One region of the Bacillus sp. SRL337 genome, then DNA from elsewhere that is predicted to be linked to it. Evidence: predicted binding sites of a transcription regulator. Region 1 holds the regulator's gene; each other region holds the start of a gene.
The links. Region 1 encodes Rex, which represses fermentation and respiration genes when NADH is low (regulators of the CRP and FNR family bind a similar motif). Its sites were predicted from a motif close to TTGTGAAATATTTCACAA; they were not measured.

Region 1 (4,653 bases):
CACAATTAAGAAGTTTACGTTTACTAAAAGCAGGGAAAAAGAAATTGTACACGTTCGCCCAAATAGGAACAAGTGTTTTGTACACAATCTGTGGATAAGTTGTTAGTAAGTGTAGAGTAAGGTGTGTAAAAATACAAGGAAAAATTTCCTATTTTTTTGTGAATAATGGGGATAACTGTGGATTAAATTGTGGATAATGTGGAAAAGTATTGTGAATAAAGTGAAATAAACAATTTTTCTGTGAATAACATTGTGGAAGAACACCTACATGTTAAGAGCAACTCATACATTCTCACCTAAAAGTGGAAAACAGTCCAAGGGATTCCCCCTTGGACCGTTTTTTTAAGGTTGAAGCAACTCTTCGATTTCTGTCCATTCCTCCATGTATTCTTCCAGCGACTGCCTTGCCGCTTCTAACTCTTCATTCAGCTTGGTCACTTTTTCATGATCTTGGAACACATCAGGATCACATAGCTCTGTTTCAATGCTGCCAATGGTCCCTTCCAACTCTTCCATCAGCATCTCGAGTTCTTCTACCCGCCTTCTGCGCTGTCTTTCCCGTTTTTTAGCTTCTTTATCCTGCTGATAATGTTGTTTCTCAGTTTTTACAGGAGTGCGGCTTTGGACATGCTTGCTTTCTTCCAATTTAGCCAGTTCAAGAATCTCGTTTTTCTTTTGAAGATAGTAATCGTAATCTCCAAGAAACACTGTTGCTTTCGTTGGAGATAGCTCGACGACCTTTGTCGCAATCCGGTTGATGAAATAGCGGTCATGGGAAACAAAAAGGATGGTTCCCGGATATTCAATCAAAGCTGACTCCAATACTTCCTTGCTATCAAGGTCCAAATGGTTGGTCGGCTCATCCAGGATCAACAGGTTCGCCTTCTGGAGCATCAATTTAGAAAGGGCGAGTCTTGCCTTTTCACCTCCACTGAGAGTGGTGACAGGCTTCAGCACATCTTCACCGGAAAAAAGGAAGTTGCCCAATACAGTGCGGATTTCCTTCTCGTCTTTCAAAGGATATTCATCCCACAGCTCATTCAAAACGGTTTTGTTGGAAGATAACTCGGCCTGTTCCTGGTCATAGTAGCCGATGGATACATTGGAACCAAAGGTAAAACTGCCGTTGATAGGCTGCAGCCTCTTGATGAGTGTTTTTAACAGCGTCGACTTCCCGACTCCATTAGGACCGACAAGTGCAACACTGTCCCCTTTTGACATCGTCATGTTAATTGAAGAGGAAATCACATCATCTTCATATCCGATTGCCATGTCGTTCACCTTTAAGACATCATTTCCGCTTTGGCGATCAATGGTAAAAGAGAAGGTCGCCGATTTTTCATCACCCTGAGGACGGTCCATCAAGTCCATTCTTTCCAACTTCTTCCGCCTGCTCTGAGCAAGCTTGGTAGTGGAGGCACGGGCAATATTCTTCTGGATGAAATCCTGAAGTTTAGCAACTTCTTCTTGCTGGCGTTCATACTGCTTTATTTCTCTTTCATACATTTCCGCTTTCATTTCAAGGAATTGGCTGTAGTTGCCGTGGTACTTCTTTGAATTGGTCCGGGAGACTTCATATACCTGGTTTACGACTTTATCTAGAAAGTAGCGGTCATGGGAAACAATCAGAATCGCGCCTTCATATCCTTGAAGATATAGTTCGAGCCATGACAATGTATCGATATCAAGGTGGTTGGTAGGCTCGTCCAGAATCAGGATATCAGGCTTGGTCAGTAAAAGTTTCCCCAGGGCAAGACGCGTCTTTTGTCCGCCGCTCAAAGTTGAAATTGGCGTATTATAGTCAAATCCGGCAAAATTCAAGCCGTGAAGTACAGAACGGATATCGGCTTCAAACTGATAACCGCCGGATTCTTTGAATTTCACCTGAATGGTATCATAATCTTTCAGGATTCTATTATACTTATCCTGATTCTCGTAAACGGAGGGATCAGCCATTTCCTGTTCGAGTTTCCGAAGGTCTTGTTCCATCTTACGGAGGCCGTCAAAAACGGATAGCATCTCCTCCCAGATCGATAAGCCGGATTCCAGGCCGGTATGCTGAGCGAGATAACCGATGGAGACTTCTTTAGGTTTGATGATCTCTCCTGAATCATAGGAGAGCTGACCGGAAATAATCTTTAATAAGGTAGATTTACCGGCACCGTTTCGCCCGACAAGAGCAATGCGGTCACGGTTTTGGATTTCAAGTTTAATATTGGATAGAATCACATCGGCCCCGAAGGATTTTACGATTTGATTCACTTGTAATAATATCAATTTATTCACCTCTAAATAGTAGGCTCTAATTTTTGGGAAGGGCTCTTTCGTAAACTTTGTAGCGCTTTAATGCAAAGTCAAAGGACCTATTTAAAAAAATTCTACATCCGGTTTTAGGAATTTTTCCGGAAGCAACCATTTATGCGAAAAAAAGACTTAGAAAAAGAGTACGGAAAACATGCTGGGTTATTCAAGGTTCTATTAGTATAGTGTATCTTAAAATCAATGAGGACGGAAGCGGAAGCCACGTGCAAGACAGACAGGATATGCAAAATAGTGTATGATAATAGAGACGGAAACAGAGGGAATGCAAGGAATGCCATTAAATGGAATTGACATATGGCTGTAACAAGCACAAAATGAAAAGGATGATTTCGCATGTTCATTTGGAAGCGTTGTCAGTATAGATGGAGTGAGAGGTAAGCTAAAAAAGCTCAAGCGAATTTAACGTGGGGGAATAGCAATGAATCAGGAAAGTACAAAGATTCCACAAGCGACAGCTAAACGGCTGCCGTTATACTATAGATTTATCAAAAACTTACACTCTTCAGGAAAACAGAGAGTTTCCTCAAAAGAGCTGAGTGAAGCGGTAAAAGTAGACTCCGCAACGATCAGGAGAGATTTTTCGTACTTTGGTGCATTAGGAAAGAAGGGGTATGGGTACAATGTTAACTACCTGCTATCTTTCTTCAGCAAAACGCTCGACCAGGATGCTTTGACAAAAGTCGTGCTGATAGGTGTCGGAAATCTTGGAACAGCCTTTTTACACTACAACTTTATAAAAAATAATAACACAAAAATTGAAATGGCATTCGATGTCGATCCGGAAAAGGTTGGTTCAGTCATTGGGGATGTACCGGTGTACAGTCTGGATGACATGGAGAAGCATCTTGAGGATAATGGAATCGAAGTGGCTATCATGACGGTTCCGGCAGGTGCTGCCCAGAATATCACCGACAGGCTGGTACAGGCAAATATCAAGGGCATCTTGAACTTCACCCCTGCCAGGCTGACTGCCCCGGAGCAGATCAGAATCCATCATATTGATTTGGCTGTAGAGCTCCAGTCGCTGGTCTATTTCTTGAAAAATTATTCTGAAGATGACACCGAAATGTCACAAGAAGAAAATAGAACATAATAGCAAAAGCAAAGCCGATAAGTTATGATAGAACAAGGAGGTGAGCGTTATGCCACTAGGACCAGGTAGCCTCATATTGATCGCAATTGTTGCTCTATTAATTTTCGGACCGAAGAAATTGCCGGAATTGGGTAAAGCAGCAGGAAATACTTTGCGTGAATTTAAAAACGCAACAAAAGGCTTAGCAGATGACGACGATGATAATAAAAATAAAGATGCTAAGTAAAATGTAAGGATTGAACGCTATGAGTCATAATGAAATGACAGTTTACGAACATATAGGAGAACTCCGGAAACGACTCATGTTTGTAGTCGTTTTCTTCTTGTTGGCGTTTATAGGCAGTTTCTTTCTTGCTGAACCGCTGATCAGATATCTGCAGCATGCGGATGAAGCGAAGGAACTGACCATGAATGCTTTCAGACTGACAGATCCATTGAAAATCTATCTGGAGATGATGGTGTTCATTTCTTTGATCCTCACATCCCCGCTCATTCTTTTCCAACTGTGGGCTTTCATTAGTCCGGGCTTGCTGGATAGAGAAAGAAAGGTAACACTAAGCTATATCCCGATTTCACTGCTGTTATTTCTCGGAGGATTGTCGTTCTCGTACTTCATTCTCTTCCCGTACGTAGTCAAATTCATGATGAATTTATCGAATGAACTGAATATCCAGCAGGTAATCGGCATAAATGAATATTTTCATTTTCTCTTTCAGCTGACACTGCCTTTTGGATTGCTGTTTCAGCTCCCGGTCGTGATGCTGTTTTTGACAAGGCTGGGAATCATCACCCCAATGTTCATGGGGCAAATGAGGCGTTATGCCTATTTCGTTTTGCTTGTAATCGCAGCTTTCATCACACCGCCTGATATCGTCTCCCATATGATGGTGACCGTACCGCTGCTGCTTTTATATGAAATCAGTATCTGGATTTCGAAAATCGGCTATAAGAAAGTACTCCAGGCCGAACAGGAGCTGCAGAGAAAGCTATATGAAGAGGATAGAAGAAGAGAGGAATGACCTTTGGGTTGTTCCTTTTTTCTATTCCCATAAATTGTGGAAAACAAGGACGGAAACCCAAGAATTTTCCTCTTCTGGTTCATAGTCTATATGGACTCTGGCTGGAAAAAGAATGAGGAGGAAGATGCACATGAACCATTATGGATTTGATATTCAAGATCAAAGAATTTTCGGCCGTCCAGGGTTTGGGTTCGGCCGCCCGGGATTCGGATTTGGTTT
Region 2 (4,653 bases), 1.0 Mb from region 1:
ACCGTCAGCAAGCTTCCCTGAACCGTCTTGAAGCTGACTCAAACCATTTTGAAGTTGAGATCCTCCAGAAGCAAGTTTTTCAGAACCGCTGACAGCGCTGGCTAAGCCATCATTCGCCTGTGAAAATTTGGCGATGAACTCAGACTGACCCTTTGATAATTCGTTTGTTCCTTCTGCCAGTTCTGCAGCACCAGACTTTAATTCAGAAAAAGCGCTGTTCAACCCTTTATTTCCTTCACTTAGAGCTTGAAGACCTCCTTTAAGTTGAGCAGTTCCAACCTGCAAATCTTCAGCCCCTTCAGATAATGCGGCTGTTCCTGCTTCAAGCCTGCCGCTGCCCTCCTGAAGTTTTTCCAGAAGCCCAGCAATCTGGGCGCGCTGTTCTTCAGGCATTGTTTCCAAGATCGGGGATAAGGACTGGTCCAGGACTGTAAGTCCCTTGGTGAGTTCCGAAGCTCCAGACTGAACCTCGGATGCTCCTTGTCCAAGAGCCTCCGCTCCATCGGCTGCATTGCCTGCTCCATCTTTCAGCTGCTCAGTACTTGTCACGATTTTCTCAAATCCTTCAGCAGCTTTTTCAGATCCTGCTGACAAGGCATCGGCACCAATGACTGCTTGATCAGATCCATTTTGCAGTTTTTCTGCTCCTTCATATAATTGGCTGTATCCGTTGAAAACTTCACCTAATCCTTCTGAAAGTTCCTTCGTCTTGACAGCGAGTTCATCCACCCCGCCCTTTACTTCAGAAAGGCCATTGTCAAATTCCAGGTTTTTTTCTGCCAGTAATGTCAAGTTTTCCTTCAATTCTGCAGCACCATTTGAGACTTTGTTCGTTCCTTCATTTAACTCGGAAGCAGCCTTGCTTGCATCAGCAAATCCCTGCCCCATTTTGTCTATGTTTTCAAACATTGTCTCAGCATATGTTTCAGTGACTGTTTTGGAAAGACTGGATTTAATTTCTTTTATCGCCGAATCGCCTATCTGGCCTGAAAGATAGTTAAATCCTTCATTTGGAACATATTTCAATGATAGCTTTTCCGGGTGTTCGTCGAGAAGAGTTGTCGCATTCTTTGAAAATGAATCGGGTATCTCTACCAGCATGTAATACTGTTGGTGCTGGAGGTCTTCGTAGCCTTCTTCTTGATCTACGAAGTGAAAGTTGAATTTATCACTGTCCTTCAACTTCTCAACCAGGTCTTCGCCCAGCTTCATCTCTTTCCCATCAAATTCAGCGCCGGAATCATTATTGACAACCGCAACCGGCAAATCTTCCAGCTGTCCGTACGGATCCCAGAACGCCCACAAGAACATTCCGCTGTACATGATCGGGATGAACATGACTGCGAGGATGGGAATAAACAATTTTCGATTACTGATGATCCTCTTCAATTCTGCTAGAAATAATGATTTTTTCATCCTTTATCCTCCTATATTGAACAAATGACCATTTTAGACATTTAGTCACATGTGATAAAAAAGAAAGAATTACCTCGAAGATAATCCTTCAAAAAGATACAATTCAAACAGCTTTGCAATTTGATCTTTATCAAGCGGCTCATGTCGTTGCTCCCAATCGAAGATAAGGGATACATATAATTGAAGCATGACAAAAGCTGTGATTTCAGGATTGCACTGCCTGATTTCACCTCTTTCAACAGCCTCCTGAATTTTCACCTTAATATAGGATATAACGGCTTCTTCAAGGCGCTTCCTTACCTCAATCACCGCCGGCGTCCCCATTTCCTGTTCCTCTTGAAACAACTTGATCGTCAACTGGTGTTCTTTTCTGAACTCCAAAATCCTGAATAACGCAGCATGTACGTTTTCAGAAAATGTATTCCGTGGGTTGATGACTTCCTCAGCTGCCTCTTTCATCTCTTTGATCAACGAACCGATGATTTCATCGAAAAGCTCTTCTTTATTTTTAAAAAAGTTATAAATTGTTCCTTTTCCTACGTTTGCAAGCTTTGATACTTGATCCATAGTAGTTGCTTTATACCCAAACAAAGAAAAGGATTTCGTTGCAGCCTCTACTATTAGTGTTTTTCGATCAATGGACATGCGCTCACCCTTTTGACTATGTGACCAAATCTGTAATATGGTCATATTAGATTCATATGTACATTATCATATATTTCACATTATAGCAACCACACTTTATTAAGGCGGATCCCGTATAGATTGATGTTGAAAACCGGATGTTTTCTGCGTCCGTATGTATTGGTTTCCTATTAAACAGCAGCAAAGTTTAATAAAGGCTGTTTTCGCAATAAATTGCGGCTATTTTAAAAGTAATCGATTTCCGCTCCAAGCTCGGGGCGGGCGTTGAGCCTCCGGGGTCTCACCTGGTCCCGCTAGTCCCGCAGGAGGTCGGACACCTTCCGCTCTAATCCTCCTACGTAAAAATGGGGAGGAGGATAATAAAGCATTCAAAAGCAACAATCTTTTAGAAAGGATCTTTTCGTAAACTTTGCTGCTATTTAATAATTATTCCGAAAGAGAGTGGAGTAATGAACCGGAAAAATTCCCTGTTTAGCAAGTGAGAAAAGAGCTTCTCTCTTCGTTCAGAGTGAAAAACGTAGTATACAGGGGAAAAATCCGCCTTTTGGGATTTTTTCGGAAATAACAATATATGCGAAAGCAACCTTAATAAAAGACACTTATTAATAGAAACAATTAAGAAAGATGGTGGAATTGTCGTTTTCAGTAACTATTTTCAAAGTTGGCCTTTTAGAGGGCGACTGGTTCATTTTCTATAAGGAATACCCAATTATACTATCAGATCTCAGGAAGTAATTATTGGGTCAACCTTGAAATGGATGGGAGCTACTAGTTCATCATTAATGGAGACATTCTTGAACAAGGACAAAAAATCTGCTCCATCCCTCTACTAACCATTCAATTCTTCAACTTCAAAACAAAGATATGGTCCATTCTTATTAAATTTGCTTCCCCCTTATTCTCCAAAACAGTATCAAGAAATATATAAAATTGCCCTGACAACACCTCAACCTCCAAACGTTCGAATTCTTGTCACAGATTCAAAAAGCACTCAAACCCTTGTAATATCAAGGTTTTCGCAACTGATTAATGGATTGTTTGCCGACTGTAAAAATCAACCTTACTTTTTTTGTAACAAATTAAACATGCCTTATGTGATATTATTCACTTACTGGAAGGCGCGATTATGTTAAATTGCTCTTCTGACAAACACAAATTTTTTTCAATAAGTTTGTGAAGTACTGAACATTTTTGAACAAATTGTGACATTTTATAAAAAGAAGGTGAGGAACAGAGATGAAATCACTAAAGCCTTTAATGATATTGCTGCCATTATCACTATTGCTTTTCTTAGGTGGCTGTGAGACGAATATGGTTGTTTTCGAACCACAGGGTCCGGTGGCAAGGTCCATCGCTGATTTAATCAACTGGTCGCTTATTTGGATGTTAATCGTAGTAGTATTCGTTTTTGCATTGTTTGCTTTTATCATCTGGAAGTACAGAGAGAAACCAGAAAACATGGACTATGAGCCGCCTGAAGAACACGGCAGCACACTGCTTGAGGTTATCTGGACAGGTATCCCGATTCTTATCGTCATCGCTTTGACGATTCCGACAGTTAAAACACTTTATGCGTTGGAAGAGGTTCCCCAATCACTTGAAGAAAAGGAACCGATTACGATTCATGTAACAGCTGCCGATTGGAAATGGATCTTCAGCTATCCTGAAGAAGGCATTGAAACCGTCAACTATGTCAACATTCCTGAGGATACTCCCGTCTTGTTCAAGCTGACGTCAGCCAGCACAATGCAGTCCTTCTGGGTACCAGCATTGGGCGGCCAAAAATATGCCATGGCCAAAATGGAAACAGAGCTTTATCTTGCTGCAGATAATCCTGGTTCTTATATGGGAAAAAACTCAAACTTCAATGGCCGCGGTTATGCCGAGATGGAATTTGAAGTACTGGCTCAAACTCAATCAGATTATGATGAGTGGGTCGAAGAAGTAAAAGACACGGCTCCTAAACTTACAGAACAAAAATATGAAGAACTATTAGAGCCTACTCACTTAGGCAGAATGACATTTAATGATACACACCTTGCATGGGTTGACCATTCAGATATGAAGTCAAAAACATACACCAACCCTGAATTATACCGTTACCACGGATACCAAGGAAAAACGTTTGAAGAAGAAGATAATTACAAAAACGCTGATGAAACAGATGAATCCAAGGAAGATGAAGATTCACACGGTGAGCACAGCGAAGATGAACACGACTCTCACGGAGGTGAACACCATGGGCATTAAATGGGATGAATTTTTCGTCACAGGAGACCCCCTTATCTTAGGAGCCCAGATCTCCATTGCACTGACAATGATCGGTATCGTTTTTGGTGTTACCTATTTAAAGAAATGGACCTGGTTGTGGAAGGAATGGATTACGACCGTTGACCATAAACGTATAGGAATCATGTATATAATCTCTGCCGTTCTGATGTTTTTCCGTGGAGGTATTGACGGATTGCTGATGAAGGCACAGACCTCAAGACCCGAAATGGAATTTCTGAATGCACAGCACTACAATGAAATTTTTACAACACACGGCGTTATCATGATTCTTTTCATGGCGATGCCTTTCTTGATTGGATT
Region 3 (4,653 bases), 860 kb from region 1:
AAAGCAAACACGATTGTCATTACCATTGCGGCAGGCGTGACACTTGCTTCACTGGGAGAGCAGCTGGGCAGAGAGGTTAAAATCATACGGACAATGCCTAATACACCGTCTCTTGTAGGAGAAGGAATGAGTGCACTGTGTCCTAACGAAAAGGTAACCGAGGAAGAAATGGCCCAGGTAATGGAATTATTTTTAAGTTTCGGACGGGCAGAAGTACTTGAAGAGTATCTGATGGATGCGGTTCCTGCAGTCAGCGGATCTTCCCCGGCCTATGTATTCATGTTCATAGAAGCTCTTGCAGATGGGGCAGTCAAACAGGGGATTCCAAGAGATAAAGCGTATAAGATGGCTGCCCAGGCAGTATTAGGAGCGGCGAAAATGGTGCTTGAAACAGGCAGCCACCCCGGACAACTGAAGGATGCAGTTTGTTCTCCCGGCGGGGCAACGATTGAAGCGGTAAGTACTCTGGAAAAGACGGGCTTCCGGGCATCGGTATTATCTGCCATGGAAAGTTGTTATAAAAAGTCGGCAAACATGATTGATTAACAAAAAAAGGATTTCCCATAATTCGGGAAGTCCTTTTTATCTCTATTGAAGCTTTGTGTTTTGTAAAGCAGCCATGCCTGCTCCGGAAGCAGGGGCAAATCCCTGAAGCATTTGCTGCATATCCTGTTGTTCAAGACGCGGCACTTGATAGTATTTATGTTTGTTCTGGTATAAGAAAAGCTCATAGCTCATTTCAATAAAGTTTGGAACACTGTCAGCAAGTACTCGCCGAAATACAGGGTTCGTGACTTCAAGAGCTGACATTGTCAGTGCTCCTGCTGTTGTTTTGGCTGCGCTCAGCATTTGGCCGGAAATCTTCTGGTCATTGAGCTCGGAAGGATTTTGCATCGGCTTAGATGGTTGGGATGGTATAAGTCCATATGTCACAGAATTATCCTGGTTCATTCTATATTGTTGTGTTGGCTGAGAAGGATCCTGGCCAGTTTTAAAAGCTTCCACTGCACAGTTATAAGTTTGTTCAATAAAGCTGCGCTGATGAGTAAGAATTGATTTTAACTCGGGATCCTTAATGTTTTGTTCAAGCATTGTATATTGATCTAACGCACAAATTAAACCTGATAAGCATTCATGTGCATCAAACACTTCATGGCCTCCGTGGTTAGCTTGGGGCTGGCCAATTGGTGAAGGTTGAGTAGTCATTTGCTGTTGTTGGTTATTTATTTGCATTATAATTCCCTCCTTAATGAATCTGCCCTAATGGGACACTTTTATTTTGTTCAGATTTAGGGAGGTTATCCGTTAAAACTCATGAGCAATTCTGTAGAAATACCAGGAATGGAACATCAATCAAGCAGAAAAAAGGAGTTACGAAATCGTTGGGATTAGGCACTCCTTTTGTTGTGCTTAATTTAGGTTTGTAGTCAAAAACAGAAGCCGTTACCGTTAATGGTGTTTTCCTATTTCATCAGTTTGAATTTCACAGTCAGCCGGGCTGTGACTTCTGCCTCACCAGGCTGGACCGGAGCAGTGCTTTCAGCTGCCAGAACATAAGCTTTAGCAGATCCCGGAATCATAGGGATGCTGCTGTCTTCAATGATTGCCAACGGCAGGGGGTTCAAAGTTGTTCCGGATGAACGGGCAAGGACTTGTGCTTTCTTTAATGCATCTTCATAGGCTCTTGATAAGGCTTGCTGATAATAGGTATGCGGTTCTGACAGGGTGAACTGTACTCTTTCAATGGTATTGGCACCACTTTGAACAGCATCGTCAATAATTGCCCCGACTTTGTCAATCTCCCTGATTTTCACGGAGAAAATCTGCCTGACCTCATACCCTTTGAACATCTGTTTGCCATCAACAAAGTCGTATTGAGGGTAGATCTGGTACGTCGATGTTTGAATATCCTTCTCGGCAATGCCATTCTGTGTAAAAGAGTCTAGGATAGAGCTGCTACTTTCGTTATTTTTACGCTGTGCTTCCGTCAACTCCTTATCGGTTGTGACTACTCCGATTTGGGCAATTGCCATATCAGGCTGAACATTTACCGTTTCTTCACCTGTAACGGTGACCGTCCTGCTGCTTTTCTTTTCTGGATGGTTTCGGTAGGGCTGTTGATAATACATATCCATCACCTAAAAACATTGGAAGGAGCGGACTCTCCGCAAATCAGTTCCGAAATAAATCCAAGTGAATCCGGTCCATCTGAAGCCGGCAATCGAATTGCGTCCGACGAATGTAGGATAGAACCAGAAGGATTGGCCGCCCCTCATCCAGATGAAGGTGTAGCGGAACAGACATCTTTGGATGGCTCCTGGATCTACTGCAAATGTAGTGGCACCCTGGCTGCTAGTTGTGGTCAATGTCTGTGCTTGTGCCTGTGATGGTGTAAAAGAAGGCGGCGGTCCGGGTGGCTGCTGACTCTGTCCTTGACCCTGACCTCCTGGCTGGGTAGGCGGGAACCCCGGGAATCCCTGTCCGCCGCCGCCTGGAGGGAACGAAGGAAATCCCTGCCCGCCGCCACCAGGTGGAAATGAAGGGAATCCTGCTCCGCCTTGCCCGGGTGGAAACCCGGGGAATTGTAATTGTCTATGATCAAAATACATAAAAAATACCCCTCTCAAATGTAGTCAGTTTCACTATATGCAGAGGGGCCGTATTGGGTGACTGTCACAACTCGTAATTTGTCGAATGATATTACTGTGGGAAAGCTCTATTGATGACGCTTTTCAACGTGTCTGCGGAATAGGCAAATTGTTTCTTTTCTATTTCATGGAGCGGCATTTCAATTACGTTACGGATTCCGTTGCGGTTGATGATCGCTGGAACACCGATATAAAGGTCATCCATGCCAAACTCACCTTCCAATAATGCAGAAACAGTCAGGATGCTGTTTTCATTATTGAAGATAGCTTTCGTAATCCTTACCAGCCCCATCGCAATCCCATAATAAGTCGCACCTTTTCTTTCAATAATATGATAGGCGGCATCACGGACATTTACAAAAATCTCATCGAGTTCTTTTTGATTATCAGGAGACTCCATATCTATCATCTCCCGCAGCGGACTGGCTCCTATGGTTGCATGGCTCCATACAGGGAATTCAGTATCACCGTGTTCTCCCATTATATATGCATGGACATTACGTGTATCCACGTCAAAATGATCTCCAAGCAAATAACGGAGACGGGCAGTATCAAGAATGGTCCCAGATCCGATTACACGCTCTTTTGGGAGACCTGAAAAATGCCAAGTTGCATATGTCAGGATATCGACAGGATTCGTGGCGACAAGGAAGATGCCGTCAAATCCACTCTTCATCACTTCATTTACAATGTTTTCAAAGATTTTAATATTTTTATCAACAAGGTCCAAACGGGTTTCACCTGGCGCTTGGTTTGCACCGGCTGTGATGACAACAAGGTCGGCATCGGCACAGTCACTGTAATCGCCTGCCCATATCTTCAAAGGAGAAGAGAAGGGGAGACCATGGCTGAGGTCACGGGCATCGCCTTCAGCTTTGTCTTTATTCAAATCAATTAACACAAGTTCACGTGCAGCTCCCTGGTTCAATAGTGCAAAGGCATAGCTTGATCCTACAAAACCTGTACCGATCAAAGCGACTTTACTTTTAAAACTAGTCATGTTTATCACCCTTATTGAGTATTTATATTTATGGCCGTATTTGTGAAGTTTTTCACAAGTAAAATATATCACAGTTGAATGGAAATATCATGTGACAAAAATATGAAGGTTGGAAGTTGCTAAAGTTTCATTTATTCTGATGGAATACTTTCACATACCTATCCCATCCAATCCATTCCCGCAAATAAAGAAGACGATTCCCTAAAGAGGGAACCGTCAATTCGGTTTATCACCACTTTTAAATCCCAAATAACCCAAACTCACATCTGAAGCTGCTTCATCTCATAAAAGCTCCCTTGCTTATACATCAGCTCCTCATATGTGCCAAACTCTACGCAGCGTCCATCCTGAATGACGGCAATTTTGTCGGCGTTGCGGATGGTGGAAAAGCGGTGGGCAACAATGAAGGTAGTCCGGCCGTCGGTTAAAGTATCCAATGCTTCTTGTATTTTTCTTTCAGAATGGCTGTCAAGTGCAGAGGTCGCTTCATCGAGGATGATGACCTCCGGATCACGGATCAGTGCTCTGGCGATGGAGATCCTCTGCCGCTGCCCGCCTGATAGCTTATCCCCGTGTTCGCCTATTCGTGTTTCCAGGCCTTCCGGAAGTTTTTTGACCACTTCCCAAAGATTTGCCGCTTTCAGCACCCTATTTAATTCTTCCTCTGATACCGTCAGCCTGCCGTAGGTTATATTTTGCCTGATCGTACCTGAAAACAGTATCGTTGATTGCGGGACAACGGCAAGATGGTTACGGAAAGACCTCAGGTCAATTTCTGCCATATGGTGACCATCTAGAAGGATTTTTCCTTCTGTTGGCTGAATGAAACCGATCAGCAGATTGAGGATCGTTGATTTGCCGGATCCGGATTCACCGACAAAGGCAATGGTTTCTCCTTGTTTGACCTCAAGAGTGATATCCTTCAGGGTGTTTTCATGGGCACCGGGATATCTGTAGCTGACATGCTGGAGAGAAAAACTGCCATGCACCTTTTTTATCTTCGGT

Region 2: a site for Rex is predicted at 3,233-3,250, ahead of qoxA (cytochrome aa3 quinol oxidase subunit II). Genes of this name have one in related genera too.
Region 3: a site for Rex is predicted at 3,689-3,706, ahead of AC4E8A_RS05675 (L-lactate dehydrogenase). Genes of this name have one in related genera too.

What each region holds. Positions count from the first base shown of each region.
Region 1 is NZ_OZ481793.1:289,929-294,581, forward strand. It holds gene AC4E8A_RS01560 (ABC-F family ATP-binding cassette domain-containing protein) at 343-2,277, opposite strand; gene AC4E8A_RS01565 (redox-sensing transcriptional repressor Rex) at 2,741-3,415, shown strand; gene AC4E8A_RS01570 (twin-arginine translocase TatA/TatE family subunit) at 3,465-3,641, shown strand; gene tatC (twin-arginine translocase subunit TatC) at 3,661-4,434, shown strand; gene AC4E8A_RS01580 (spore coat protein) at 4,559-4,653, shown strand, end outside.
Region 2 is NZ_OZ481793.1:1,293,960-1,298,612, reverse strand. It holds gene AC4E8A_RS06365 (YhgE/Pip family protein) at 1-1,416, opposite strand, end outside; gene AC4E8A_RS06360 (TetR/AcrR family transcriptional regulator) at 1,486-2,061, opposite strand; gene qoxA (cytochrome aa3 quinol oxidase subunit II) at 3,298-4,311, shown strand; gene qoxB (cytochrome aa3 quinol oxidase subunit I) at 4,301-4,653, shown strand, end outside.
Region 3 is NZ_OZ481793.1:1,147,366-1,152,018, forward strand. It holds gene proC (pyrroline-5-carboxylate reductase) at 1-546, shown strand, start outside; gene AC4E8A_RS05660 (spore coat protein) at 589-1,233, opposite strand; gene AC4E8A_RS05665 (SIMPL domain-containing protein) at 1,464-2,129, opposite strand; gene AC4E8A_RS05670 (transporter) at 2,139-2,609, opposite strand; gene AC4E8A_RS05675 (L-lactate dehydrogenase) at 2,701-3,648, opposite strand; gene AC4E8A_RS05680 (ABC transporter ATP-binding protein) at 3,909-4,653, opposite strand, start outside.